3 regions of the Hyphomicrobium sp. MC1 genome follow, and region 1 is predicted to be linked to each of the others. Evidence: riboswitches for the same ligand, from Rfam matches in the RefSeq annotation. Region 1 holds a riboswitch; each other region holds the start of a gene.

Region 1 (9,569 bases):
CGATGGGACAACGAAGCGATAGTTGCCCTTTCCGTTTTGCCGACAGACCTTAGTAGCTATCACGACAGATAGTCGGGAGCTGTCCGCTTCTTCCTCTCCCGAAGATTTTAGGAAGTGCCACTCCGAGGATTCGGAGACCTCCGCTGCGGTGCCAGGAGCGCCGTCTGGCACGGTGGCTGTCTGCTCATCGGATGAACCAGGAGCTAATCCGGATGGCGCTGCCGTCGGGCGCACCCCGGATCAGTCGACAGAAAGTGGTTCGCCGACTAGGCCTCGGGGCATCCCTGTTATTCTGTGTTACGAGGTATAGGTATTACGATCGCCTATCGGTCAAAAATACCCGCGAATTTAGGGTCAAAGCCGCGACAGCAGATTGCTTAGCCAACCTATTTCCACCAATCTCCCTGATATTTTACTGTTTGCAGGGATTTCTCTGTCAGAGACGAGTTCGCGTCAGACCGTCCGCACCGCCAGTTTTGACTACCCTTGCGAACGACTGATGCTTGTGCCGCAGATTTCCCTCTTTAATCGATTGGGTATGGGCTGGGGCCGGTGGAAATTGCTTTCCGCTGCATCTGGAATCTTGAGATCACGTTTCCGCCGCGCCTCGAATTTGTCGAAGTCTGCTTTCGCGATTTGCAATGCCTATCCATTAGCGTGTTATGCGGTATGCGCCGTGATCGTGTAGCCAAATGGATCGCGGAACGCGAAATACCTTCCGAATGGGCCGTCCTTCGGCGAGAAGATGATGGGTGTTCCTGCTGCCTCTAATTCTTCGTGCAGCGCGTCGGCATCATCGCAGGCGAACCATAGCGCAATGCCCCAGCCCAATTTTCCTTGAGCGGCTTCCAGATCCATCAGCGGCTTTCGGACCGCAAACGGAACAGGCTTGCTGTTGAAGACGACCGCTTCGGGCGTCTCTTGCAACAGGGGCAGGCCCAACTTGTCGCCATAGAAGGCTCGGGCAGCTTGAAGGTCTTCGGTTTGGATGGCGATAAAATCGGGTCCAGTCAGTCTGCTCATCGTTGCCTCCTTGGCGTGCGGTGATAATATCAGTCACCTGATATAATATAAGGCGGCTGATATTGCAATGAACAAGGACATGACCCCGCTGCTGGGTTACCGGCTGAAGCTTGCTCAGCATGCGCTGCATCGCCGTTTGGAGGAGGCTTTAAAGCCCCTTGGGCTCAATCCTGCGCAATATGCGGTGCTCGCCCAATTGAATGCGAGGCCGGACCAGACCAACGCTGATCTTGCAGAGCGCGCATTCATAACGCCGCAATCGATGCAGGGCGTTTTGGCGAAGCTGGAAGGATGGAAGCTCGTGGAGCGCCGACAGGACGCTCATCATGGTCGCCGGCAGCTTGCGCGTTTAACGCCCAAAGGGCGTCTGAAGGCCGAGGCGGCAAATGCTGAGGTGATGCGGATTGAGGAGGTTCTTGAGGCTGCAGTCTCTCCAGATACCGTGACGGATGCCGTAGATCTGATGAACCGGCTTCACAATGCCATGTGCAAATAGGACTGTTGGAGGTATGGCGCTTCAGGGCTTATCCACTATTGCTGCTGATAACTTTGGCGTTTGCTGTAGCTCATCATTTAGCGCATCATCTTAGATTGACATCATGACCGTCACCGACATTGCGACGCGTACCTACAATCACAATTTTCGGCTCGATCCGATCATCCGCAGTTTGCTCGATACCGATTTCTACAAATTGCTGATGCTGCAAATGATCCGCAAGGTCCACCCGGACGTGCGGGTGACTTTCTCGCTCATAAACCGCTCGAAGGATGTGCGTCTTGCCGACATCATCGATGAGGGCGAGTTGCGTGCTCAGCTCGATCATGCGCGTGCTCTACGTTTTACCAAGAAGGAGCTGATCTGGCTCGCCGGTAACAGCTTTTACGGCGAAACGCAGATGTTCGGTGCCGACTTTATCGCATGGCTCGCCGATTTTCAGTTGCCGGATTATGAGCTTCGCAAAGTCGATGGTCAGTATGAACTCGATTTCGCGGGGCCTTGGACCCATACGACCATGTGGGAAATTCCGGCGTTGGCGATCGTCAACGAACTCAGGTCGCGCGCCGCGATGCGCGCCAAGGGTCGCTTTGCGCTCGACGTGCTCTACGCGCGCGCCAAGGCGAAGCTCTGGCAGAAGGTGGAGCGGCTGCGCGCTCTGCCGGACGTTGTCGTTTCCGACTTCGGCACGCGGCGTCGGCACGGATTTCTATGGCAACGTTGGTGCGTCGAAGCACTGAAAGAAGGGCTGGACGGACACTTTATCGGAACGTCGAATGTGCTGCTCGCAATGGACGCCGATTTAGAAGCTATCGGCACCAACGCTCACGAATTGCCGATGGTGGAAGCCGCTCTTGCCGATAGTGACGAGGATTTGGCGAAGGCGCCCTATCGTGTCTTGGAGCAATGGCGGCAGGAATACCGCGGAAATCTGCTGATCGCGTTGCCCGATACTTTCGGGACCAAAGCCTTTCTGGCGCGCGCGCCCGATTGGCTTGCAGGATGGACTGGCTTTCGCCCGGACAGCGCGCCTCCGATCGAGGGTGGAGAACAGATTATCGCTTGGTGGAAGGCGCACGGTGTCGATCCGCGCGGAAAACTACTAATCTTCTCCGACGGTATGGATATCGACAGTATCGAAGACACGTATCGTCATTTTCACGGGCGGGTGCGAACCAGCTTTGGCTGGGGCACCAATCTCACCAATGATTTTCGCGGCTGCGATCCGGACGGCGCTCCTGGTCTTGATGCGATCTCGCTTGTCTGCAAGGTCACGCGCGTCAATGGCAAACCGGCGGTCAAGCTGTCTGACAATTCCGCGAAAGCCACAGGGGAGTCTGCGGAAATGAAACGCTACGAGCGTGTCTTTGGAGTGGAGGGTCGTGCCCGTCATGCGGTGCGCGTGTGACGTCTGACGTTGCGGTTAAGGGGAAGCGTTCGCGTGCGGAGGAACGCACGTCATGGCATATCGGAGCGGCCCCGTTGAGCGGGAGTGTTAATTAGGCATCGTCGCTTGCGACCTTTAAGTCCGGGCCGAGCTAAGCCCAATTGACAGCCCGGCGAACTTATTTCTTTAATGTTGGCGTGACGGTTGGCCCTCGGCGAAAGCTGAGTGGTCATGAAAAGGGAACGCGGTGCGGCGCTTCTTGCGCCAATGCCGAGACTGCCCTCGCAACTGTAAGCGGCGAGTCGGCTCCGACTAAAAGCCACTGAAGATCTCGCAATAGAGATATTCGGGAAGGCCGGAGAAGACGCCTGAGCCGCAAGTCAGGAGACCTGCCGGCACAAGCTGCCCATCTCCCGTGCGCAGGGCGCGGTAGAGCGGAAACCCGTAGCGGCGGCTGTATGTCAACCGGTGGGCAACCACTTCGGTCGTGCAGGTCGTTATGCTGAGCGGATAAGAACTTTCAAGTGTGCAGATATTCATGGGACGCAGCTTTCAAGAGCCGCGTCGCAGCGTCTGCGCGCTCGTATCCCGCACATCTGCAGATCGAATTGGAAACTCACCCCGATTCAGCGCCTCGGGGGTCTCATGCTGCGCGTGTCAAGACGGCGAAAAATGCGGATAGCATTAGCCTTTGCAACAGTTGGAATTTCAGCTCAGGAAGCGAGCGCGCAAGTTCCAGCTTCGCCGAATACCAAGTTGCCGGCGGTCAACGTCATGGCAGACGACGACAGCGATGCGCCGTCCAAAAAGGTCAAGGCGCCGGCAGCGGCCCAACAGATTTCAACGCCGGCCGCTTCGAATTCCAGCGATTCTTCGGCGACCGTCGATTCCTCTGACATCGCGGTGTCTCCAACGGGTACGCCCGAGTCCGTCGATCAGATCGGAAGTTCTGTCACCGTTATCACCGCAAAAGAAATCGCGGCTCAACAGCGCCGCACGCTGCCTGACGTTTTGAAGATGGTTCCCGGCCTCAACATTGTGCAGACCGGCGGTCCTGGCGGTCAGACGTCGGTATTCATGCGCGGAACGAACTCCAATCACACGAAGATTCTGATCGACGGCATCGACGTCAGCGATCCGACCACACCCAATCGTACGTTCGATCTGGGCCAGATGCTCGCCATGGATATCGAACGCGTCGAAGTTTTGCGTGGTCCGCAGAGTGGTCTTTACGGCGCCGATGCGCTCGGTGGCGTGATCCTGATTTACACGAAGAGGGGCTATGGTCCGCCGAAGGCGACTGCCATGGTCGAGGGTGGCTCATTTGGAACGTTCAATCAGGCTGCGAGCATCAGCGGCGGCACGAACAAGTACAACTACTACTTCAATGTCTCGCATTTTCGCGCCGACGACATCCCCGTGACACCCGAGAATTTACTTCTTCCGGGAGAGCAGCGTCATTCGAACCGATACGATAACCGGACCTACTCATCGAAAGTCGGTGTCGATATCACCAAGGATGTGACGGTCAATCTCGTCGCCCGATACACCGACGGCACGCTGCATTACACGGGTGACGCTTACGATCCGTTCACAAACACATCTTATCCGGCGCCATATCAATCGGGTTCCGACGTCGATGATTTTTACTCGCGCAGCGAAGTAGTCTGGCGCACGTTCAGCAATCTGACGAACTATTTCGGCATCAATTATTCCAACTCTCAGACCGATAATATCGACCACGTCAACCTCACTGGCAACAGCTACTATCAAGGCGACCGGGTTAAGTACGATTGGCGCAATGTTTGGAACCTCGCGCCGGGCTATACGCTGGTTACAGGCGCCGAACATCAGATCGAGCAATTTGATGGCCGCCAGATCAATGAGGTCTTTTCCGGTGGCGGTTCTTTCTATGAGGGCCAGCACACATTCGCAGAGGAGTGGAACAACGGTGTCTATACGGAGCTTCAGGCTGAGGTCATTCGCAATCTCTTCGTCGCGGCGAACGTGCGCTACGATGATAACGAGAACTTCGGCGGTCATACGACTTGGCGCGTTGCGCCCGCGTATGTAATCGAGAGCACGGGAACCAAGATCAAAGGCAGCATTGGCACGGGCTTCAAAGCCCCAAGCCTCAGCCAGCGGTTTCAGGATTATCCCGCTTACTTTTTCTATGGAAACCCTGATCTCAAACCGGAGGAAAATACCGGTTACGATGTCGGCTTCGAGCAAGCAATTTTCGGTGGCCGTGCACAGTTTGGCGCCACCTACTTCCGGAACGATATTACCGATCTGATCGAGAGCACTTACGATCCAACGACCTTCGTTTCAACGTATGCCAATGTCGGTAAGGCGAAAACGGATGGCGTCGAAGCGTTTATTTCAGCGGATTTGACGAAGGATCTTCGTATCCGTGCGGATTATACCTACACGCAGGCAACCAACGAAGATACGGGCGGATGGCTTCTGCGCCGCCCGCACAACAAGGCGAGCGTCACTCTCGGGTGGACGCCGACGGAGAAGCTGCTCCTGACGGGTGCGGTGCTCTACTACGGTGACTCGCTCGACATCAATCGCGCGACATTCGAGAACGAGTTCTTGCCGAGCTTCACGGTGGTCAACGTCGCGGCCGACTACAAGCTGACCGACAATATGAGCATCTACGGCCGCATCGATAACCTTTTCGACGAGCACTACGAGATTCCTGACGGCTTCCTGGCGACCGGCATCGGCGCCTATGGCGGCATCAGGTTTACGAACTAAGGGCTTCTCTGGCGGGCGACGGCTATGGTATTTACGGATAGCCTCCCGTCCCGGCGCTTTCGTCCGCCAGGGAACGATTTCAGAAGGACATGACAATGAAATTTGGTTCCCGATTTGACGATCAAACGTTTTCCTCCTCGCTTGCCATGAGTGCCATTTGGGTGGCCCTCATCGCAGCTTTGAGCGTTGGCGGCAGCTTCGTGTTCGCCTGCGCAGCGCCGCTCGCCGCTATTGCAGCGCTGGCGGCGACACGAATGGATGCTCGCACGGGATTGGCGCTCGTCGTCACGGCGTGGCTCACCAACCAGATCGTCGGTTATGCGTTCCTGAGCTATCCGCACACGTTCGAGTCGTATGCCTGGGGCGCGGCGATCGGCGTCGCAACGATCGCTGCATTCGCTGCTGCTCGGCTTGCAACTGGGATGACCCGCGCTTGGCCGGTGCTTCTGACCGTCTCGTTCGTGCTGGCTTTCGCAGCCTATGAACTGGCGCTCTACGTCGCAGGCATCCCGCTTGGAAGCTCGGATGATGCCTTCTCGGTCGCAACCGTCGCCAGAGTGTTTGAAGTCAACGCCGTTTCGTTTGCTGGGTTGTTGATTCTGTCCGTCATCGCGAGCCGTTTCGCTCGCCCGTCGGTTTCTGCGCAGCAAGCTCCGCGCACGGCGTGAACCATCTCGACTTCTGTTGACCGCGGGACGACGATGCCGTCATCCCGCGTGCAGCTTATAGGGCGAATTCGCCGGCGTGGCCGGTAACGGGGCTCACGCGCGGCGAAGTGCAGGAGTGTCAGAGGCCCCGGGGTCTCCGCATTCTTGTCACGTCAAGGGGTGACGAAAACGATCGGGCAATTGACGTTTGCGACCCCTGGGCCGAGCAACTTGGCGTTCTGCGCGGTATCGAGATTGCTGACTTTCGACCAATCGGCATTGTCGTAGACGTTGACCGACCACAGCGGCGAATAACCTTCTTCGCCAGGAAGCGTGGCTGGGACGTTGTGGGTTTGCGGGGAGTTGGGTTCGCTGCGGAAACCCGAACCTGGACCGCCCTTCGGCTCATTGGGATTGACATTGAAAGTTACGTAGATCGGCGAAATGGGGACGTCCGCCCCAGCCACAGAAAGCGGCGCTTCGTTGAAAGCGAAATACTTCGCAACTTTGCCCTTGTACCAGGCGCGCTGCAGTTCGGCGCTCTCACCGTTCAGACGTTGTCGCGCAACCGATTTGTCGGGAACCACAGGCATGTTGAGCAGGGTGTCGGTTTTCTCGATCGCGTAACCGGACTGGCGCAATTGAGTTTTATCGGTGATTGAGTTCACCACATAATCGGATGGAACCGAGACTTTGTAGACTTGGCGGAAATCGTTATAGCCCTTTTCTCCCGGCAGATTGTCGATGATGTCGAGCTGACCTGAGATCGGGCTTTTCTCACCCTTGCGATAGAAGACATAAACGGGAGCAGGGGTCAGATTCTGGACATCGAAATTGTAATAGCGCACCGGCTTGCCCGTGGTCGGTGACAGCCCGGTGGTAATGAAAGGGCCTTTGTCGAAATCGACGGGCTTATTGGGGCCTGGGATGCCATTGGTTGAGGTGCGCAATTGTAAATGCGCCGCCTTGGCGCTGAAGCGATCTACGGCGACGATCTGTGCCTTATCGGGATTCTTGGCGTGAGGCTTTGCCTGCGCGACGCTGCTTCCTGCGGCGATCAAGACGCCGGTTAATATGATTGCGATGCGGGGGGCCATCGGATGCTCCGGGTTGAATTTTTGGAAAGTTGAGCGAACATGAGAGATCGCGGCAAGCATGACTGCGTTGCTATCGAGCACTACGTGTGTTGCGATCGGTTCGTTACTTTCCGCCCGGAGGGTGCCGCCGCTTCTTAGGGCGCGGCCCGGTCGACATGTTTCGCCAGGAATTGGAGTATCAGACGAGCGATGTCGTCATTTTTCTCGTCCAGCGCGAAGTGTCCTGCATCAAGCAAATGTATTTCGGCATCGGGTAGGTCGCGCTTGAATGCTTCGGCACCCGGCGCAATGAACGAGGGATCATTCCGTCCCCACACCACCAGCGTCGGCGGCTTGTGCGCCCGCAGCCACGCTTGCCATTCCGGATAGGATGCGACGTTCGTGCGATAATCGTAGAGAAGCGCGGATTGTATGGCGTGCTGTCCGGGTTTTGAGAGATGAGCGTACTCGTCCGTCCACGTATCCGGATTGTAACGCTCCGGATGCGATGTGCCCAAGGTGTGGCGCTGCTCGGTCGCTGTCCGCGAAACAAATGCTTCAAATACTTCGGGGGGGGGGCCTTCGGATCGGACCAGTACTTCGCGATAGCCGCCCACTTCGTTCCCAGACCTTCCTTGTAGACGTTCGCGTTCTGGATGATGAGCGACTGAACGCGCTCCGGATGCGCGAGCATGATGCGGAATCCGACAGGTCCACCGTAATCGTGCAGATAGAACGAGTACGTCTTGATATCGAGTTGGTCGAGAAGAACGTTCATCGTCTTCGCGAGATGATCGAATGTGTAAGCATAGGATGATGGAGAGGGCGCATCGCTCTGGCCGAATCCTGGAAAGTCCGGCGCTATCACATGATAGCGCGTCGCGAGCAGAGGAATGAGCGTGTCGAACTCGCGAGAGGCGGACGGAATCCATGCAGCAGAACGATCGCCGGTGCGTTCTTCGGGCCGGCCTCGCGATAAAAAATGCCGACGCCGTCGACCGCAACGCGGTGATAAGTCGTCGAAGCGGACGTCGATTCCAAGGGAGCCCCCTGCGCGGCATGGGCCGCCAAGAAAGAGACTGCGAGGGCGAGGATAATAGAAGCTTTCACGGTTCGTGTCCTCGTTTCATGAAGGAGGCGGATTGGCTGGACCGGTAGCTTGGCGGGCACATGCGAAGGGTTGGGATCACTGGGAACATACAGAAGCGTTACGTTGCCGCTTCGATTCGCGTTACGCACATCGCACGCAACCCCGCGATCGCAAGGTTTTGGTCGCTGATAGGTCGATGTCGACGACGTTTCCGCTGTTGCGTCGTCAGCCGGTTTCCTCGCTATCGCCATAGAATTCGGCGCGCATTTTTTCGAACGTGCGGCGCGTTTGCGGTTTGATGAAGAGCGATATGACCTCCGGGTGCTTGGCGCGAATTCGCTCTTCGAGACGGACGACAGCGGCTTCAATTTGCGGCGTGCGAAGTTCATCGGAGAATTCTAGGCTCAGTGCGACCAGAATCTGATCGGGCGCCAAATGCAGCGCGAAGACGTTATTGGCGCCGTCAACGCTCTGTTCACTGATCGCGAGGGAGAGGATCGAACTGATCACTTCATCGCTGGCACGTTCGCCGATAAGGAGCGCCTTGTTCTCGCGTGCAAGGACGGTGGCGGCGATGGCGAGAACGATGCCGATGAGAATCGACGCTGCGCCATCGACCCAGGAAATATCCCAATGCTGTGCGGCGAAGTTTCCGGCCGCCGCAATTGCAATACCGATGAGCGCTGCAGTGTCTTCGAACAGCACCATGAACGAGGGCGGATCTTTGCTGTCGCGCACCGTTTCCCAGTATCCGCGCCGGCCCTTCAGCTTACCGAAGCGCTTCAGCGCAATCCACCAAGACGTTCCCTCGAAGACCGCCGACATCGCCAATACGATATAGTTGACGCCTGGATTGGTGATGGGATTCGGCTCGATGATATGATCGATGCCTTCGTAGATGGACACGCCAGCGCCGATCGCGAACAGCAGCAACGAGACGATGAAGCTCCAGAAATACAGTTCGCGGCCATACCCCAGAGGATGTGTGTCGTCGGGGCGGCGGCTGGAGCGGAAATAGCCATAGAGCAGCAGAGCTTCGTTGCCGGTGTCGACCAGCGAATGCACCGCCTCGCTCAGCATCGACGAG
Region 2 (9,569 bases), 400 kb from region 1:
GTTCGAAGGTCGCGACGGATATCAAGCACGCGCGGCGCGTACAGTTCCAGAATCCGCAGACAGGGCAACCGGCGGTCACAGACTTCGTCGCTTGGCTTGGGCTCGATAAATCGAGCATCAATCCGAAAGACGTGCTGTCGGCGGGCATCGATCAGATCAACGTCGCGTCGGCGGGCTTCTTGAGCAAGAAAGACGGCGCGACGGTCGATTTTTCGCCCATTCTGGAGACGAGCGACAGCGCCGAGGCCGTCAACGTGAAGGATGTCGGCTATGGCGCCGATCCGCTTGCGCTGCTGCGCAATTACGTTTCCGGCGGTCACAAACTCGTGCTTGCCGCACGCCTTTCGGGTGACGTGACGTCGGCATTCCCGGACGGTCCCCCGAAAGCCTCGGATGCAGCGGCCAAGAAGGACGAGAAAGACAAGTCTGCTGCTAAAGCCGATACGTCAACGGCGGATGCAGCGAAAAAGGATGCAGCACCCGCCGCCGCGTCGGACACCGCCAAAAACGACCAAGTCAAATCGGGCAAGATCAACATCATCGTCGTTGCCGATACGGACATTCTGGCGGATCAGTTCTGGGTGAATACCAGCCTCGGCCAGGACGTCGCCATTCCAACGGCGCACAACGCTGCGTTCGTTGTCGGGGCGCTTGAAAATCTTTCCGGCAGCAATGCGCTCATCGCGCTGCGCGGGCGCGGCGTCAAAGACCGGCCGTTCACGCTGGTCGACGATCTGCGCCGCGGCGCAGAGCAGAAATTCCGCGCGAAGGAAGAAGCGCTGGAAGACAAGCTGAAGACCACACAAGCGGAGCTGCAGAAAATTCAAGCCTCGGGGAATGGCGGCAGCGCGATCCTTTCCGATAAGGAACAGGAGACCGTCGAGAAGTTCCGCGGCGAGATGGTCGATACGCGGCGTGAACTCCGCAACGTCAAACTCGCGCTTCGCCAGGACATTGATAACCTCAGCGGCTGGCTGAAGTTCGCGAACATCGCTCTTGTGCCGTTGATGCTCGGCATGGCGGCAGTCGGCGTGTCGTGGCGACGGACACGCCAGCGCCGCAAGACACCGAAGAACGAACGCTGAGGAGGACGCGCGATGAAGCCCAAGACCTTCGTAGCTCTGCTCGGTGCAGCTATCCTTTCGCTGGCGGTTGCGGTGACGGCATTCGTGTCGTCGCGGCCTTGGTCGCCGACCGCCATCATCCACGGCGAAGCGGCACTGCCGGCGCTCACTCCAGCGGAAAATAAAATCGCGGTGATCGAAGTCGAGCAAGGCGGCAATACGATCAAGCTTGCGCTGAAGGACGGAAAGTGGGTGGTCGCGAGCCAGCGAGATTATCCGGCGAATGTCGAAGCCGTCCGCAAGCTGCTGCTCAATGCGTCGGAGGCATCGCTCGTCGAACGTAAGACGGCGAAGAAGGATATGCTGCCTATTCTCGGTCTCGGCGATCCGAAAACAAGCTCGTCGCGGCTGATTCGGTTTCTCGATGCGAGCGGACACGCCATTGGCGAGATCGTGGCCGGCAACAGTAAGGCGGATGCGTTCGGAACCAACAAGAACGGCACATATGTTCGCAAGCCGGGGACCGATCAGAGTTGGCTCGCAGACCGGCCGATCGATGCCTCAGCCAAGCTCAGCGATTGGGTGAAGACGCGCGTCGTCGATATTCCGACGAATTCGATCAAGACGGCGTCGATCGAAGTTGCAGGGCAACCGGCCTATCAGATCGATTCGGAGAAGGACGGTTCGCATAAGCTGGCGCAGATGCCGGCCGGCAAGAAGCTCAAGTATGTGAACTCGGTCGATGAGATCATCGAGTCCGCAAGTTATGTCGACTTCCAAGGTGTACGTAAGGCGGACAAATCCGAGACGCTGCCGGACGCTGGGAAGGTGTCGTACGAGACCGACAAGGGCTTAAAAATTCAACTCGACGTCAAGTCGGACGGCAAGCAGGCCTGGGTCGTCGTCACGCCTTCAGGCACCGGCGACGCTAAGAAGCAGGCCGATGATATCGCGGCGCTAACGGCCGGTTGGGAATTTAAGATTCCGGTGGCGAAGGTGTCGGGCCTGCTTAAGAAGCAAGACGATCTGCTGGAAAATACAGGGTCATAACGCCGTAACGCCGCAGGTTTCGGGCCGGAAAGCCGAGCGCTTGCGCGGCGGGCGTCGAATGGTGCTATAGGTCGGGATTGCCGCAACGGCATTTCCGACCGAACGCATTTATTCGCCATGACCGACCGCAAGACCAGCGACCACAATCAGCAGCAGGATGGCCGAGCCTCGCTCGAGCAACTCGTCCGCTGGCGCCGCGATGTCCGCCGTTTCCGGCCGGACCCGGTTCCTGACGAGCTGATCGACCGCCTTCTGCGCCTTGCGGATCTGGCGCCGTCGGTCGGTAACAGCCAACCGTGGCGCATCGTCAACGTGCGTTCGGCCGAAACGCGCACAACCATCATCAAGAATTTCCAAATGGCACGGGACCGGTCGGCTGAAGCCTACGCCGGGGATCAGGCGGATCTTTATAACCGGCTCAAGCTCTCCGGCTTCGATGCTGCGCCGGTGCATCTCGCGGTGTTTTGCGACAGGAGCGCTTTGCAAGGCCACGGTCTCGGCCGGCAGACAATGCCCGAGACGCTCGATCATTCGTGTGCGTGCATGGTGACGGTGCTGTGGCTTGCGGCACGCGAGGCGGGGCTTGGGCTGGGCTGGGTGTCGATCATCGATCCGGCGGAGGTTTCAAAGGCGCTCGATGCACCCGCCGACTGGAAGCTCGTCGGCTATCTTCTGCTCGGCTGGCCGGAGGAAGAGCATCTCGATCCGGAGCTGCAACGTTATGGTTGGCAGCCGCGCACGCCGTTCGAGACCCGCTATTTTGAAGCCGGATCGATAGCGGAGCGGGCCGGCGTGCAGGCTGACGAGCCAAAGGCATCCGGCGTGCCGATGGGAACCGTTACATTGGTTGGTGCCGGTCCGGGCGATCCGGAGCTTTTGACGTTGAAGGCGCTGAAGGCGCTGCAATCGGCCGATGCCGTGCTGTTCGACGACCTTGTGGCCAAGCCGATCCTCGAATTCGTGCGGCCCGGCGCGCGGATGATCGACGTCGGCAAGCGCGGCTATCGCACATCCTGCAAGCAGCCGGACATCAACGCGACGATGGTTTCGCTGGCTCGCGAGGGCCTCAAGGTGGTCCGCCTCAAATCGGGCGATCCGCTGATTTTCGGGCGCGCGGGCGAGGAGATCGAGGCCTGCCGCAGCGCGGGCATTCCGATCAGCATCGTGCCGGGGGTGACGTCGGCGCAGGGTGCGGCCGCCAGCCTCAAAGTTTCGCTGACGAACCGCGATCACGCGCGGCGGCTGCAGTTCATCACGGCGCATGATCGTCGCGGACATCTGCCGGAAGATATCGATTGGAGCGCGGTTGCCGACAGCGCGGCGACGACGGTCATCTACATGCCCAAGCGAACGCTTGCGGAACTGACCGACGTAGCGCTGGTGCACGGCCTCGATCCCAATACGCCGACGATTGCGGTTGCGAATGCGACGCGACCGGACGAGCAGGTTTTTATAGCGACCCTCGCGACGATCGCGGCTGAGCTTCATGCGGCGCATCCGGACGGTCCGGTGCTTGTGATGGTCGGTGAAGCGCTGCGCTACGCGACTGTTCGCGATGTCTCGGAGCAGGCCGATGCTATCGTTGCGGCGCTCGATGTCATGCCGGGGCAGTCATGATGACGTGCCGTGCTCTGTACGTCCTGCCCGCATAGCCGCCCGTGACAGCCGCACAAACGCTCTTCGTCCTTGTCGGCGCTCTCGCGCTTGAGGCCACGTTCGGATATCCGGACTGGCTTTATCAGCGTATTGGGCATCCCGTATCGTGGCTAGGGCGATTCATTTCCTTTCTCGATAAAAAGCTCAATCGGGAAACCGACAGCTCGCAAGTCAGGCGCAACAAGGGCGTGCTGGCGCTCGGCATTCTTATCGTCATTACCGGTGTCATCGCCTGGGCGTTGGAGCAGTTTTTCGATCACGTTGCCTTCGGGGCGTTTTTCATTGCGCTCTTGGCGTCGATGCTGATTGCGAGCCGGAGCCTTTACACGCACGTCGAAGATGTGGCGCGGGCGCTTGATCAATATGGTCTGGACGAGGCGCGGCAGGCGGTCGGTCGTATCGTCGGGCGCAATCCGAAAACGCTCGATGCGCACGGCGTGGCGCGTGCAGCTATTGAAAGCCTTGCTGAAAATGCCTCGGATGGCATCGTGGCGCCGGTGTTCTGGTTTGCGATCTTGGGGCTGCCAGGCCTTGTCGTTTATAAGGCCATCAACACGGCTGACAGCATGATCGGGCATCGGACGCCGCGGCATGAGGCGTTCGGTTGGGCGTCAGCGCGTCTAGATGATTTCGTCAATCTGCCTGCTTCGCGATTGACAGCCCTGCTGCTGGCGCTGGCGAGCATCTTCACGCCGGGTGCGTCGGTGGCGGGAACGCTCGAAGCTGTGGCGCGCGATGCATCGAAGCATCGTTCGCCGAACGCGGGCTGGCCGGAGAGCGCGCTCGCGGGCGCACTCGGGCTGAAGCTCAACGGTCCGAAGGTCTACGGCGAGACGCGCGTTGAAGATGCCTACATGGGCGACGGCAAGCGCGATGCGACAGCAGAAGATATTCGCGCTGCGCTGCGGCTGACGACGACGGCATGGGGCGTCATGGTCGGCAGCCTGCTGCTCATCGCAATCATCTTGCCAGGCTGAGGAGTTCTTCGATTGCGATGTGTTGGGCGAGGTGCTCGGCAAAGCGATCGAGGATGGCGTCGATTTCGGTATCGTAGCTGAGCGCAGATGCTTCCATGCCCAAAGAGGCCAGAAAGGTCTGGCGTGCAGCGTCCGACGTAAATAGGCCGTGAATGTAGCATCCCGAGACGCGGCCGTCTGGCGAGGTGGCGCCGTCGCGGTGGCCGTCGGGGAAGGTTACCATGGGGCGCGCGGTGTCTGGCCCAGTCGTCTTGCCGACGTGCATTTCATAGCCTTCAAACGGCGCTATGGAACCCGTAAGCGTGCCGGAAACGCGCTCTAGCGTTTTCTCGGTGCCGAACTCGGTTTCGATATCGAGAAGGCCGAGGCCATCGACGGCGCGCGGCGGGCCTTCGATGCCATTCGGATCGGCGATGCGTTTCCCAAGCATCTGATAGCCACCACACAGCCCGAGCACACGGCCGCCGCGGCGAACATGCGCTTTGATGTCGATGTCCCAGCCTGCGGCGCGCAAGGCTGTTAGGTCATCAATGGTTGTCTTCGAGCCCGGCAGTAGAACGAGATCGGCGTGTGCCGGAATCGGCTGACCGGGTTCGATCAGTTCGACGATGACGCCAGGTTCGTTGCGTAGCGGATCGAGGTCGTCGAAATTCGAGATGCGCGGCAGCAACGGCACAGCGATGCTCAGTTTCGTTTCACCACCGGACCTCGATGTTTTCATGAGGTCGCGCAATCCGAGCGCGTCTTCAGCGGGAAGCTTGCGAGCGTCGGGGAAGAACGGCACGAGGCCGAGCGGCGTCCATCCGGACAGATTTGCAATTGCCGTCATGCCATCGGCGAATAGCGTCGGGTCGCCGCGCATCTTGTTGATGATGAAGCCGCGGATCATGGCCGCGTCGTCGAGATCGAGGACGTGGCGTGTACCGACGACGCTGGCGATGACACCGCCGCGGTCGATGTCGCCGATCAGTACGACCGGAACGTCGGCGGCGCGTGCGAAGCCGAGATTGGCGATGTCGTTCGCACGCAGGTTGATCTCGGATGCGCTGCCTGCGCCTTCGACGAGAACGAGATCGGCGTTCGCTTTGAGGCGCGCGAAGCTGTCGAGAACGGCAGGCAGAAGCTCTTTCTTTTTCGATTGAAAATCGCGCGCTTTCGCCGAGCCGCGCATTTTGCCTTGCACGACGATCTGCGCGCCGGTTTCGGTCTCGGGCTTCAGCAGCACCGGATTCATGTGCACGGATGGCGCAACGCGCGCGGCTCGCGCTTGCAATGCCTGGGCGCGGCCGATTTCGCCGCCGTCGGCCGTGACCGCGGCATTGTTCGACATGTTCTGGGGCTTGAACGGAACGACGCGAACCCCGCGGTTGGAGAACAAACGGCAAAGCCCGGCGACGATCAGCGATTTGCCAACGTCGGAGCCGGTACCTGAGAACATCAACGCGCGCGCAGGCATCAGAATTCGATGCCTTCCTGAGCTTTGATGCCGGCGGCGAAATGGTGCTTCACGGCACCCATTTCCGTCACGCCATCCGCGAGCGCGATCAATTCCGGTTTGGCGTTGCGGCCGGTGACGACGACATGAAGATCGGGCCGCCGCGTGCGGAGCGTTTCGAGCACGTCATCGAGCAGCAGATAGTCATAACGCAGCGCGATGTTGAGTTCGTCGAGAATGAGCAGACGAATGGATGGATCGGCCATCAATTCTTTGGCCTTCGCCCAGGCGCGTGTGGCGGCGGCAATGTCGCGGGCCTTGTCTTGTGTTTCCCAGGTGAAGCCTTCGCCCATCGTGTGCCAGGAGATCTGATCGCCGAAGCGTTCAAGCGCGTCGCGTTCGCCGGTCTTCCACGCGCCTTTGATGAACTGGACGACGCCGACGCGCCAGCCGTGTCCAAGCGCGCGCAGCACGAGGCCGAATGCGGCCGTCGATTTGCCTTTGCCGGGGCCGGTGTGGACGAGCAGCACGCCTTTTTCGATCTGTTTCGAGGCGACCTCGGCATCTTGCACGGCTTTGCGCTTTGCCATCTTGGCTTTGTGACGCTCGGCATCATCGACCGTGGTGGGATTGTTGCTCACGGCTCAGCCTTTCAACGTCAGCGGCAGTCCGGCGGCGACAAAAATGACCTTGTCGGCGGCTGCTGCGATCTTCTGATTGAGCCGGCCGGCTTCGTCGCGGAAGGCGCGGGCGAGCGCGTTGTCCGGCACGATGCCGAGGCCGACCTCATTCGAGACCATCACACAGGGCGCGACGCGTTTTGCGACGGCGGCCAGCAACGCGTCGCTTGCCTCCGGAACGGGGCGGTTGGCGTGCATCAGATTGGAGGTCCAGAGCGTAAGGCAATCGACCAGCGAGGGAAGCTCTGCAACACGGTTGGCCAGCACGTCGGCAATTTCGAGGGGCGATTCGTGATCGACCCAGCCCGCGCCACGGCGGCTCTTGTGGTGCTTGATGCGGCTGTACATTTCGTCGTCGAACGCTTCCGCCGTGGCGACATAAGCCCAAGGCCCGGGAATGCCTGTCAAAAGGCCTTCCGCATAGGCGCTTTTACCGGAACGGGCGCCCCCGAGGATGAGGGTCAGCTGCGGGAGGTGCAAAGTCGTCATTATAAACTTTCGGTCGTGCCGCAGAGGCCGCTATTGCGATTGACGTAAGATGTGGGCTCACTTATCGATTGGGACGACGGTCCCTCGCAAGAGGGTTCAAAAGGGAATGCGGTATTTACTCCGCAGCTGCCCCCGCAACTGTGCGCGGTGAGCATAGGCGAGAACGCCACTGGGCAACAGCCCGGGAAGGTCGCCCAATGCCAAGACCCGCGAGCCAGGAGACCTGCCGTCAACGAGATTTCCAACTTATCGCCGGTGGGGCGAGAAAGGTTAAGATGCACTTCAGAACATGCCGCGCGTCTGGCCGGTCTTCCGAAAATTCAATGTCTGTGGAGGCGGGGCAATGAGCACGCGCAAGGTTCCCGTCACGATCGTCACCGGCTTTTTGGGAGCGGGCAAAACGACACTCGTTCGCCATGCCGTTGAGAACGCGCAAGGCCGCCGCTTGGCGCTGATCGTCAACGAATTCGGCGATGTCGGCGTGGACGGGACGATCCTCCGGTCATGCGGCATTGAGAACTGCCCGCAAGAAAACATCATCGAGCTGACAAACGGCTGCCTGTGTTGCACCGTCGCTGACGATTTCATTCCGACGCTTGAAGCGCTTTTGGCGCGCGAGCCCGCGCCGGAGCACATCATTATCGAGACGTCGGGCCTCGCGCTGCCGAAGCCGCTGGTTAAAGCTTTCGAGTGGCCGGATATCCGCAATCGTGTGACGGTTGATGGCGTGGTGACGGTCGTTGATGCCCCGGCCGTGCGCGCCGGTCGCTTCGCCGACGATCCGGTGAAGGTCGCGGCGCAGCGCGAAGCAGATCCGTCCGTCGATCATGAAAATCCGCTGGAAGAGGTTTACGAGGATCAGCTGCTCTGCGCCGACCTCGTCGTGCTCAACAAGTGCGATCATCTTTCGCCGGAAGACGCGGCTTTGATCGCGCAAGACATTCGCAGCATGGTGCCGCGGGCAATCAAGATCGTGGCAACGCAAAATGGGGTCGTTCCGACAGATGTGCTGCTCGGCATTTCGGCAGCTGCGGAAGATGATCTCGCCGCTCGACCTTCGCATCACGATGCCGAACCGGAACACGATCACGACGATTTCGAGACGTTCATCGTCGAAGTGCCGGAGCTATCGTCGCCCGACGATCTTGCGCAGCGCGCAAAAGCGATCGCCAACGATCATGACGTGCTGCGTGTAAAGGGCTTCGCGGCCATTGGCGGGAAGCCAATGCGGCTCCTTTTGCAAGGGGTCGGCGAGCGGATCGACACGCGTTACGAACGTGCATGGCAATCGGGCGAGGCGCGGGTGGGCCGGCTGGTCGTCATCGGTCAGAAGGGGCTTGATCGCGACGGCATCACTCGGACCCTGACGGGCGCTGCCTGATGCATATCGTCGTTCGCGAGAGCCGGGATCTGGACGAGGCTGCCGCGCCTCAAGATCTCGGACTCGCGCCCGCCGATATCGTTTTTCTGTCGTTTTCCGATTCCGACCTTGCGATGGCGGCGGCTGCATTTCGCGGCGCTGAGAGCACGCAGCCGAGTGTGCGGATTTCGAACCTCAATGCTTTGCGCCACCCGATGTCGGTTGATCTATTTTCCGACGCGACGCTGAAAGGCTCGAAGGCCGTGCTCGTGCGCCTGCTGGGCGGCCTCGACTATTGGCGGTATGGCGGCGAGCAACTCGGGCGGCGCTGCCGCGAACTGGGAATTGCACTTGCTATCGTGCCGGGCGACGGGCGGCCGGACATTCGACTCTCGGCGTTGTCGACGCTTGGTTCGGATGAGCTGGCGCGGCTTGAGGCTCTGCTCGACGTGGGCGGCATCGAGAATACGCGCATGGCTTTGCTGGCGATGCTCGGCAAACGTGACGCGCGTGGAAAAATTGCACAGCCGCGAGAGATTCCGAATTTCGGCGTCTATCGGGAAAGCGCGCAATCCGTTGCTGCGCTCGGGGCGGCTGCCGTTGTTTTCTATCGCTCACATTTGCTTGCGGGCGATGTTGCGCCAGTCGATGCTTTGGTAGATGCACTTGAAGATCGCGGCTTGGCGGTGGCGGCGCTCTACGTTCCGAGCCTGAAGGCAGCGGATACCGCGGCTTGGCTTCAGGATGAGCTGCAACGTCTCCGGCCGAGCGTCATCGTCAATGCGACAGCGTTTGCCTCACGCGACGGCGCGGATGCCTCGCCGCTCGACGTTGCGGATTGTTCGGTCCTGCAGGTCG
Region 3 (9,569 bases), 1.4 Mb from region 1:
CCGAGCAGCACGCCGTGACGTTCGCAGCCGGTCTCGCAACTGAAGGTATGAAGCCATTCTGCGCGCTCTATTCCACGTTCCTGCAGCGCGGCTACGATCAAGTCGTGCATGACGTCGCGCTGCAAAGCCTGCCGGTGCGCTTCGCCATCGACCGCGCTGGTTTTGTCGGCGCTGACGGCGCGACGCATGCCGGATCGTTCGACCTCGCGTATCTCGGCTGTCTGCCCAACATGGTCATCATGGCTCCGGCCGATGAATGCGAACTCAAGCACATGGTCGCCACTGCCGCGGCGATCGACGACCGTCCAAGCGCGTTCCGTTATCCGCGCGGCGAAGGTACAGGAGTGGCGCTTCCCGAGACGGGCATTCCCCTCGAAATCGGCAAGGGTCGCATTTTGCGCGAAGGCTCGACGATTGCGCTTCTCTCGCTCGGGACGCGCCTTCAAGAAACACTGAAGGCCGCCGATCAATTGGCTGCGCTGGGTCTGTCAGCCACGGTCGCTGACGCGCGTTTCATGAAGCCTCTCGACACCGATCTGATCCGCCGCCTCGCCGAAAACCATGACGTGCTGATCACCGTCGAAGAAGGCTCGATTGGCGGCTTCGGCAGCCACGTGCTCCATTATCTGGCTGAAAACGGTCTGCTCGATCGCGGTCTCAAAGTCCGATCGAAAGTGATGCCGGATGAATTCGTCGATCAGGATAAGCCGGAAGTGATGAACCAGCGCGCCGGGCTGTGCGCTCAGGGCATCGTCGAGACGGTCTGCGACGCTATTCAGCTCGAAAGAGCGCCCTCGAAGACAGCCGCTCGTGGCCACGCCTGCTGATCTGGCAATTCATCACGCCGCCATTTCCGTGATCTCGGTCACGCAATTGGCGGCGGTTTTATTTCTTTGAGCGCTTGCTGCTCTTTTTGTCGTCGTCATCGCCCGCGATCACCTTACGGCACTCGGGGCTGAGCCGATTGATATTCTTATTGAGGCACGCGACGATCTTATCTTCGTTAGGGATCTGCCAAAAGCAGAGGCTCAGAACGTCGGGCGTGCAGGCAGATTGTTCTTCGGCAGTACCGCTGTGAGCGGACGCGCCGTGCGTGCTCGCAACCACGAAGACCGGCGCTGCAAGCCCGGCCAACAGCATCGCTCCAAGTCGAAATATTCGTTGCACGGTCTTGAACCTCACAAGAATGGTTGGCGTCGCGATCGGGCTTAGTGCTTCTTGCGCGCATTCGCTTTGGGCTTGTCGCCTCTCATCACGTCACGGCAAGCAGGGCTGAGCTTTGCCATGTTCTTGTTCAGACAGGCAACGATGCGCGTTTCGCTTGGGATCTGAGCCGAGCAAAGTCGAAACACGTCTGGCGTGCAGGCCTGCTGCTCATCGGCCGTGCCGCTGTGCGCAAAGCTCGCTTCTGCGCCGGCGCAAAGGAAGGCCACGATAAGCGCGCCTACCGATGCCATGCGCGTCCTAGAAAAGTTTCCGATGATCACGTTTGCTCGCTGACAGAAGAATTGATGTGTTACCGCCCGCCGATATGACGATGCGCAATGGTGAGACTAAGGCACGTCCGTAACAGTCCGCCAGCCTATCGTCCCTGACGCGCGTTCGCCGACGGATCATTTAAGTTAACAACGCCAAAAAAGAAGCGCCGCCGTCGCATAGGCGTCCGGCGGCGATAGATTTCAGGGTTTCGGAAACCGTTCAGGCAACAGAGATTTTGCTGGGCGCCACGACCGGAAAGTCGACATCGGTCTTGAACGTCTCGTTGAAGAAGTTCGTCCATACGTTGAGCGCGACGTGCTGAACAATCTCAATGACCTGACCGTCGTCGTAGCCAGCAGCTTTGACAGCGGCCAGATCGGCGGCGCTCACATGGCCACGTGCCTCCACAACTTTCATCGCAAAGCGAACGGCGGCATCGGCTTTCGGATCGTTCGAGGCGCCATTGCGATTGGCCGTGATTTCAGCGTCGTCGAGCTTGGCGAGGTTCCGCCCAAGGTAGGTATGCGCTGAAAGGCAATAGCTGCAGCCGTTGAACTCTGCGACGGCCAGCGCGATGCGTTCGCGGGTCTGCGGCGGCAGCTTGCCCTTTGCCAGCGCGCCCGAAAGACTAAGGTAGCCCTCCAAAGCGGCGGGGCTTGTTGCGATCAGCCGAAACATGTTTGGAACGGTACCGAGCTGTTTATTCACCGCCTCTAGGAGCGGCTGTGCAGTGGCGGGAGCATCAGCAATGGTGGCTGGGGTCAGGATGCGGGACATGGGCGTCTCCTACTCTCTTCGGGCCGGGATTGGCCGACGCCCCTGAATTAGGTCCTTTCATTTTCACGAAATAGTCGACAATATTGGCAGCCACCCTACCGGATTATGAGAGTCAAAAATGGACCGCTTCGACGCCATGTCGGTGCTTCTTGCCGTAACGGACGCTGGTAGCCTCTCGGCTGGAGCGCGCAGGCTCGGCATGCCGCTGGCAACGGTTAGCCGGAAGGTGTCCGAACTCGAAGCCCATCTCCACACCAAGCTCTTGAATCGCGGCAGCCGTCGATTGGAGCTGACCGACGCCGGACAATCGTACGTCGCCGCCTGCCGCAGAATCCTGGAAGACGTCGTCGAAGCCGAGCGCGCAGCCTCCGGCGAATATCGCGCGCCGCGCGGTGAGTTGGTCATTACGGCGCCGATCGTTTTCGGTCGCTTGCATGTGCTGCCGATCGTCGGCGCGTTTTTGAAAGCCTACCCGGATATCGACGTACGCTTAACGTTGGCCGACCGCGTCGTGAACATCCTCGAAGAGCACGTCGATGTCGCTCTTCGTATCGGCGAACTCCCCGATAGCAGCCTGATTGCGAGCCGCGTTGGATTGATTCGCCGCGTTGTTTGCGCGAGCCCTGATTATCTTGAAGCACGCGGGACCCCTGCCGATCCGAATGATCTCGAATCGCACGATTGCGTCACCTTCGAAGGCCTGATGTCGTCACGTTCGTGGACCTTCTGGAACAATGGCGTGCCCCAGGTTGCCGCCATTCACTCCCGCCTCGTCGTCAACACGGCGGAGTCTGCCGTCGACATGGCGGTCGCCGGACTTGGGTTGACGCGCCTGCTTTCCTACCAGATCGAAACACCGCTTGCAGAGGGAAAGCTCAAGGTCGTGCTGGAGCGGTTCGAGCCACCCCAGGTCCCGGTCAGCCTCGTTTACGGCAGCAACGGACTGCTGCCGCTGAAGCTTCGGGCATTTCTCGACTTTGCGATGCCTCGGCTGAAAGCGAAATTGACCAAAGCCTCTTCGCCCGCCGAGAGCAGCTAGAAATTAAGGGTTTGTGCTCGGAGCGGCAGGCGTTGTCGCCTCGGCCGGAGGCGTCGTCGCTTCGGCAGGTGCCGCCGGTTCGCTCGGTGCGGCTGCCGGTGCCGCGCTCTCTTCGGTCGGCGAAGAACGGACTTCGCACAGCGTCGCGGAATCGAGCGACGCCTTGTTCATGAATGCCCAATTCGCGAACGCGATGTAGCAGACGGCAACCGTTTCCTGCTTCTGTAACGTGACGACGACGTTATCGGTCTTGACCTTTTCCGTGACCCTCTTGGCGACCTCGAGAGGAATGAGCGTCACAGATTTGACTTCGTAACCTTTGCCGACGAGCGCAGTGAACGAAGATTGCAATCGCTCGTCTGCCGAGGCTGGAGCCGAAATCAAAGCTGCCGCAGTGGCGAAGGCGAGTCCAAGGCTGATGCTGCGCATCCCGTCCCCTCTCAAGTTATCGAAGCCCTCAGGCTAATCAATAAAACGTCACTACTACGGCGCGCCGAGGCTCTCAACCCAGCAACGGGCGGCTGCGGCCATGAACTGGGGACAAGAGCGACTTTCCGAGCGCGATAGTGCGTTTTGCCTAGGTTTTATTAGGATAAAAGATCGCGACTGGGCCAACATAGTCGGGCGGCGCCAGACTTGGAGCGATCTCGTCGCCGGACTTCAGGAACTCGGCAAGGAAATGGGTATGCGCGCCATTGGGTGACGACTCGCCGGGGCCTGGAATTCTGGAAAAGATTTCGATGCGCGCCGCAGCGCTTTCAACGATGCGATGCGGACTCAAAGCGACAAATTGATTGAGCATGACCGGCATGAAGTCCGACCAATGCCGCCGATCATGATCCGATAGCGCCGATGTCAGCGTCTCGTCCCGCGTGCGAACGCAGAAGCGGGTATATCGGCGCCCAATTCCGAGATCGAAAAGTTCGTCGCCGCGATGCGTCTCGTCGATTGCGCCGGCATCCAGCCCAACAGCTTGAAGTGCCGAACCAGATTGAATGGCGGCGCGTCCTCTCGGTAGTCCGAGCACAATCGGGCCGCCATCGGTGAACGCGAAAGCACGAATCTTATCGTTGATCGCGATACGAAACGCAGCATCCGCACGCCGTGCGGTTATCACGCCGTCCTCGACGTGCAAATCAATCGGTGTGTTATCGGCGCTGGGAAACTCCGCGACGGCGCCCGGCACGCCGACGACCCACGCGCCTTGCCGAGCGACGAGGGTGTCGCGGACCCAGTTAATCAGCTCATCGCGAACCCACGGCAACACACGAACGCGCACCGAGAGCTGTGCGAGCCGTTCCGGCAGTTGCTCCCAGACGGAGTCGCGCCGAGCTTCGCTCATCGCCATCCAGTCGCCGATTTCAGCGGCCGTGCGCGCGCAGCCAAGGCAAAAGCCCGTCGTGTCGTCGAGTTTGCAGATTCCTATGCAAGGCGAGTGGCGTGCCACTAGCAGACAGCCTTTTCGGATGTTTGGCGATTGCAGGCCAGATCGCAGCAGCAAGCGCAATGCGATCTGGCTGGCTTTGAGCGGCGCGTGCGCCGTTCAATGAGCGATTTTCTCGTTCGATCTGTCGACCAGCATTCCAAATATAATGCCAATCGTCATCCACAGGATGCCCTGAATGCCGAACGACACCACACGGAACTTCCAAAGCAGATCGGCAGGAAAATCATTTGGAACTTCGTTGATCGGCGGCAGGAAATAGCCCGCAAGCGCCGTTAGGGCAATGTAGACACCGCCTCCGATCAGGATGGCGTTCCAGCCGCCGACCTGAGCGAAGAACTGCCGTCCAGCGCTGATCGCGATCGCCAACGCGGCGAGAGAGAAGACGATCATTCCGAAGTAGAGCTGCGTTCTGTAGCCGATCGTTTCCGGTGACCCGACCGCAGGTGGGTTGGCCGGATACTTGATGTTTGGAATGAAGTAGATCGCCAGAAAGCCAAGCGCCGCTATGATGATCGCCGTGGTCCGCGGTGACATGCCGACGAGAAGTCGGCCGTTGAAGAACGCAAAGGCCAGAGCGAAAAGACCGCCCATCGCGGTACCGACGACGGCGACCCCGGTGAACAGGCCGAAGCTCGCCTGCACCGCGCGGCTGACGATTTCCGGTTCTTCCGGCTCACCGCTCGCTTTTGCCATTTGCTCTTCGAAGCCGATCGCCCGATCGACCTGAGGCTCGCCGAAAACCTTCGCAAAGCCAAAAGTCAGAATACCAGCGAGAAGCCCGGCAATCATGCCGCGCACAAGAAGAGATACCATATCCGAAATTCTCCGCCGCGGTTAGTGGCAGGGGAAGCCGAGAAGGTGACGGGCGTCATGCACATACTCGTGCACGTACATCCCGTTGAAAATCGCCGTGGCGCCTTCTTCGACGCCGATGAAATACATGGCGAGGAGGAACAGCAACCCGGCGAAGATCGCCCAGGGGAGAATCTGGCGAACCGGAACAGGCGTAGCGAAGCCGCCTTGAGCGCCGAGAGATTGTGCGACGATAGAAGAATGAGCCATTTTAAAGAGCCTCCATGGGATTACGCGTCCCGTTTCAAGGTGTGCTCTGATCACGAGGTGGGTCTGACTTTCGGTGGACGCTTGGAGCGACCCACGATTACAGTGGCGCGACCGTTCCGGAATTTCACCGGCTTCCTACCCGTGAGGATGCACGTCTCACCATAGGGCAGGCCGGGCATTTGTCAACGCAAGCCATTGAGCCAAGATGCCGCCGCGCCTGACCTTTGTAGCCAACGCCTCGACCCCGGCGGCGAGGCGCGCAGCCTTCCCGCTCGACGAAGGCATCGACGATTTTGGCCGGCGGGACGCGTCCGCAATGGCCGGCGAATTTCGCAATGCCGCCATCGTCTTCTCCAGTCCCGCCCGGCGGGCGCTGGAGACTGCCGCTGTCTTAGGACTTTCCCCCCGGATTGACCCGGCGCTCAGGGACATCGAACTTGGCGACTGGGCGGGCCGCACCCTGAGTAGCATTGCTCTATCCGATGCCGACGCATTAGCAAGCTGGCTCTCCGACCCAGGCTCTGCGCCTCACGGCGGCGAAACAGTTGAAGCGCTCATCGCGCGGACGTCCGTCTGGATGCAGACGATTTCGGAGCGTGAGGGACCCATTTTGGCCGTGACGCATCCGGCGGTCATGCGCGCGGCGATTGTCGTCGCGATCGAGGCGCAAGCAATCTCATATGCGCATATTGATGTTGCGCCGCTTTCCGTCGTCGAACTGTCATCGAATGGACGGCGATGGGCGCTTAAATCCATACGAAGTTAGAACGCACCGATATTGCAGCCGCGAAAGACAATTCGCATACATTTCATTTTGTATTTGCTGGTCCTGGTCTTGCATTTGTGGTTCCGCGCCACGTTGTCTCGGAATGCAAAAAGCGACAATGGATTTGATACTTTAGAAGTGTTCACCCTATTGCCGGGAAAAAATCGGGGGTGCACTATGCCAATGTCAGACAACGGATCTGACGCCCCCTCCGGTGTTGGCGGCCGGTTTGAACTTCAAGTAAGCGAGGACAACATGGTCGGTATAAGAAGCCGTGCGACTGCGGCGGCGCTCGCAGCGTCGCTTGCGTTTTCCGCATTTGCTCCCGTCGGCGCTCAGGAAATCGAGCACAAATCCAAAGAGGCGATCAAAGGAGCTCCTGCGCGAGCGGTCACGCAGGAAGAATTGTCGAACGCTGCGAAAGATACCAAGCAGTTTCTCCACACCAACGGCAATTACGACCAGACACGGTATTACCTCGGCAAACAGATCAACACCGGCAACGTCGCAAAGCTTCGTCCGGCGTGGATCTTTCAGATGGACGTAAAAGAGTCGCTAGAGACGACGCCTATCATCGTCGGCGACGTGATGTACGTGACGACATCGTTCGATCATGTCTACGCGCTGAACGCCAAGACCGGCGAGCAATACTGGCACTACAAGCACAAGATGGGGCCGATCACGACATATTGCTGCGGCCCGAACAATCGCGGTGTCGCGGTTTACGACGACAAGGTTTACCTCGCGACGCTTGATGCCAAGCTTGTCGCGCTCGACGCCAAGACCGGCAGCCTCGTTTGGGAAACGGAAATCGCCGATCCCGAAGACGGCTATAGCGAAACGATGGCGCCGACAGCCGTTAACGGCAAGATCATCATCGGCACCAACGGTGGCGAATACGGCATCCGCGGTTTCGTCCGCGCTTATGATGCCAAAACCGGCAAGCAGGTTTGGAATTTCGACACGGTGCCGGAAAACACGGTCGGCGTCTGGGCCACGAAGGATGCCACGGGCAAGGATCTGCACCGCGACATCGAAGCCGAGAAAGCTCAGTTCGCCAAGACTGGCGATCCCTACAAGACGTTGGGTGGCGGCGTTTGGCAAAATCCGGCGGTTGATCTCAAACTCAATCGCTTGTTCTTCGTGGTCGGCAATCCGTCGCCGGACCTCGACGGTTCGCTGCGTCCGGGTGACAATCTCTACACGGACTCGCTCGTATCGATCGATCTCGATACCGGCAAATACGTCTGCCACCTTCAGTATATCCCGCACGATGTTTGGGACTTCGACGCTGTCAGTCCGCCGATCTTGGTCGACGTCAAGGACAAGGACGGCAAGGTCGTTCCGGGCGTCATCCATGGCGGCAAGACCGGTTTTGTCTATGTTCACAACCGCAAGGATTGCAGCCTGATCCGCTTCTCTGAGCCGATGGTCGCGCAGGAGAACATGTGGACCTTGCCGACACCGGGAGGCGCGCGCATGCTTCCTGGCGCAAACGGTGGCGTTGAGTGGTCGCCTATGGCGGTCAACCCGAAACTCGCTCTGACCTATGCTGTCAACTTGCACCAGCCGATGACCTATCAGGTTCAGTCAAGCCCCTATCCCGATGGAAAGCTGTGGCTTGGCGGCGCCTTTAAGGTCATTCCGACCGAGGCTTCGTTCGGAAACGTCACTGCGGTCAACTACAACACCGGCAAAATCAAATGGCAGGTCAAAACGCCTGAGCCGATGATGGGCGGCGCGCTTGCAACCGCGGGTGATCTCGTTTTCACCGGAGAAGCCAACGGCTGGTTCCGCGCCTACAACGCCGAGAGCGGCAAGATCCTGTGGTCGTTCCAGTGCGGCGCAGGCGTCAACGCTCCGCCAGCGGCGTATTCGCTCGACGGCAAGGAATACATTGTCGTCGGCGCCGGCGGAAACACGCAGATTGACTTCAAGCGCGGCAATAACATCATTGCCTTCACGCTCAACTGATTATGTGGACGTCGGAAAAGGAGCGCGCGTGCTCCTTTTCCGACTTTTATTTTAATCGTCGTCGAAGACCGGGAGTTTCGATATGCGGCAGGCAGTAATTGGATTGGGGTTGCTCGTTGCCGCAATCTCGACCGGCAGTCATTCGGCATTCGCCGACGACATCGCTGACAAAATTCAGCTTTGCGCAGGCTGTCACGGCGAAAACGGCGTCCCGCAGCAAAAGACGACCCCTGTCATCTGGGGGCAGAACCAGGGCTACCTCTACATCCAGCTTCGCGACTTCAAGAGAGGTGCGCGCAAGAACGATCAGATGTCGGCAATCGCTGAGGGATTGAGCAAAGACGACATGAAAGCGCTGGCCGCGCATTTCTCTGGGCTCAAGTGGCCGAGTATTCAACAGCCGTCGCCTTCCAAAGACGTCACCAAGCACGCGCTCACCGTGATTGGCTCAATCGGCTGTACGTCGTGCCATCTCGACCAGTATCAGGGTGACAGCACGACGCCACGGCTGGCCGGCCAGCAGGCCGCTTATCTCCTCAAAACGATGACGGATTTTCGCGATCACAGCCGGGCGAACAATCCCGGCATGTCGGATCTCATGAATGCAGCCCAGCCGGCCGATCTCGACCCAATCGCCCAGTATCTTGCAAGTTTGACGGTGATTGGCGGCGGCGGACAGTAGCCGCTCCCACCTCCATCAACTCGCCGCGAGCCTCTTCTTGAGTTCGTCGTTTGAGGCGAGGTCTGCTGCCGTCTTTCCCGACTTGTCACGCAAGGTCCGGCTCGCACCGTGTGCGAGGAGTACATCGACGGCGCGCTCGTGGCCAAGCGAAGCTGCGATCATAAGCGCCGTCCGCCCGCGATTGTCCCGGTCGTCGAGATGCGCGCCGCGCGCGATAAGCAACGCCAGGACGTCCGCGACATCGCTCGTTCCCGCGCCGTCTTCGTGTCCAGCTGCCCACATCAACGCGGTCAGGTCGTTGCCGTAGCGAGCGTTCACGTCGACGGAATGATCGAGCAGAATG

What was found. A riboswitch is a leader RNA that binds a small molecule or an ion and turns the genes downstream of it on or off. The one in region 1 is predicted to bind cobalamin.
Region 2: it holds a riboswitch for cobalamin, as region 1 does, so the genes downstream of both, cobW (cobalamin biosynthesis protein CobW) here and HYPMC_RS01235 (TonB-dependent siderophore receptor) in region 1, are expected to answer to the same signal.
Region 3: it holds a riboswitch for cobalamin, as region 1 does, so the genes downstream of both, HYPMC_RS17335 (CbtB-domain containing protein) here and HYPMC_RS01235 (TonB-dependent siderophore receptor) in region 1, are expected to answer to the same signal.

The regions. Positions count from the first base shown of each region.
Region 1 is NC_015717.1:270,450-280,018, forward strand. Features, by position in the region: gene HYPMC_RS01215 (VOC family protein) at 661-1,023, opposite strand; gene HYPMC_RS01220 (MarR family winged helix-turn-helix transcriptional regulator) at 1,091-1,519, shown strand; gene pncB (nicotinate phosphoribosyltransferase) at 1,623-2,927, shown strand; cobalamin riboswitch at 3,091-3,318, shown strand; gene HYPMC_RS01235 (TonB-dependent siderophore receptor) at 3,579-5,669, shown strand; gene HYPMC_RS01240 (hypothetical protein) at 5,765-6,337, shown strand; gene HYPMC_RS01245 (hypothetical protein) at 6,490-7,413, opposite strand; gene HYPMC_RS24960 (alpha/beta fold hydrolase) at 7,548-8,009, opposite strand; partial or broken gene HYPMC_RS24965 (alpha/beta fold hydrolase) at 7,988-8,320, opposite strand; gene HYPMC_RS24605 (alpha/beta fold hydrolase) at 8,257-8,433, opposite strand; gene HYPMC_RS01255 (cation diffusion facilitator family transporter) at 8,708-9,569, opposite strand, start outside.
Region 2 is NC_015717.1:668,375-677,943, forward strand. Features, by position in the region: gene HYPMC_RS03110 (GldG family protein) at 1-1,085, shown strand, start outside; gene HYPMC_RS03115 (DUF4340 domain-containing protein) at 1,098-2,114, shown strand; gene cobA (uroporphyrinogen-III C-methyltransferase) at 2,232-3,731, shown strand; gene cbiB (adenosylcobinamide-phosphate synthase CbiB) at 3,773-4,747, shown strand; gene HYPMC_RS03130 (cobyric acid synthase) at 4,731-6,203, opposite strand; gene cobO (cob(I)yrinic acid a,c-diamide adenosyltransferase) at 6,203-6,823, opposite strand; gene cobU (bifunctional adenosylcobinamide kinase/adenosylcobinamide-phosphate guanylyltransferase) at 6,827-7,351, opposite strand; cobalamin riboswitch at 7,412-7,597, shown strand; gene cobW (cobalamin biosynthesis protein CobW) at 7,695-8,732, shown strand; gene cobN (cobaltochelatase subunit CobN) at 8,732-9,569, shown strand, end outside.
Region 3 is NC_015717.1:3,579,372-3,588,940, reverse strand. Features, by position in the region: gene dxs (1-deoxy-D-xylulose-5-phosphate synthase) at 1-827, shown strand, start outside; gene HYPMC_RS17370 (hypothetical protein) at 886-1,140, opposite strand; gene HYPMC_RS17365 (hypothetical protein) at 1,209-1,457, opposite strand; gene HYPMC_RS17360 (carboxymuconolactone decarboxylase family protein) at 1,699-2,256, opposite strand; gene HYPMC_RS17355 (LysR family transcriptional regulator) at 2,375-3,295, shown strand; gene HYPMC_RS17350 (hypothetical protein) at 3,299-3,724, opposite strand; gene HYPMC_RS17345 (DUF1289 domain-containing protein) at 3,873-4,742, opposite strand; gene HYPMC_RS17340 (CbtA family protein) at 4,839-5,555, opposite strand; gene HYPMC_RS17335 (CbtB-domain containing protein) at 5,577-5,804, opposite strand; cobalamin riboswitch at 5,843-5,983, opposite strand; gene HYPMC_RS17330 (histidine phosphatase family protein) at 6,010-6,570, shown strand; gene HYPMC_RS17325 (PQQ-dependent dehydrogenase, methanol/ethanol family) at 6,826-8,544, shown strand; gene HYPMC_RS17320 (cytochrome c) at 8,627-9,226, shown strand; gene HYPMC_RS23415 (ankyrin repeat domain-containing protein) at 9,242-9,569, opposite strand, start outside.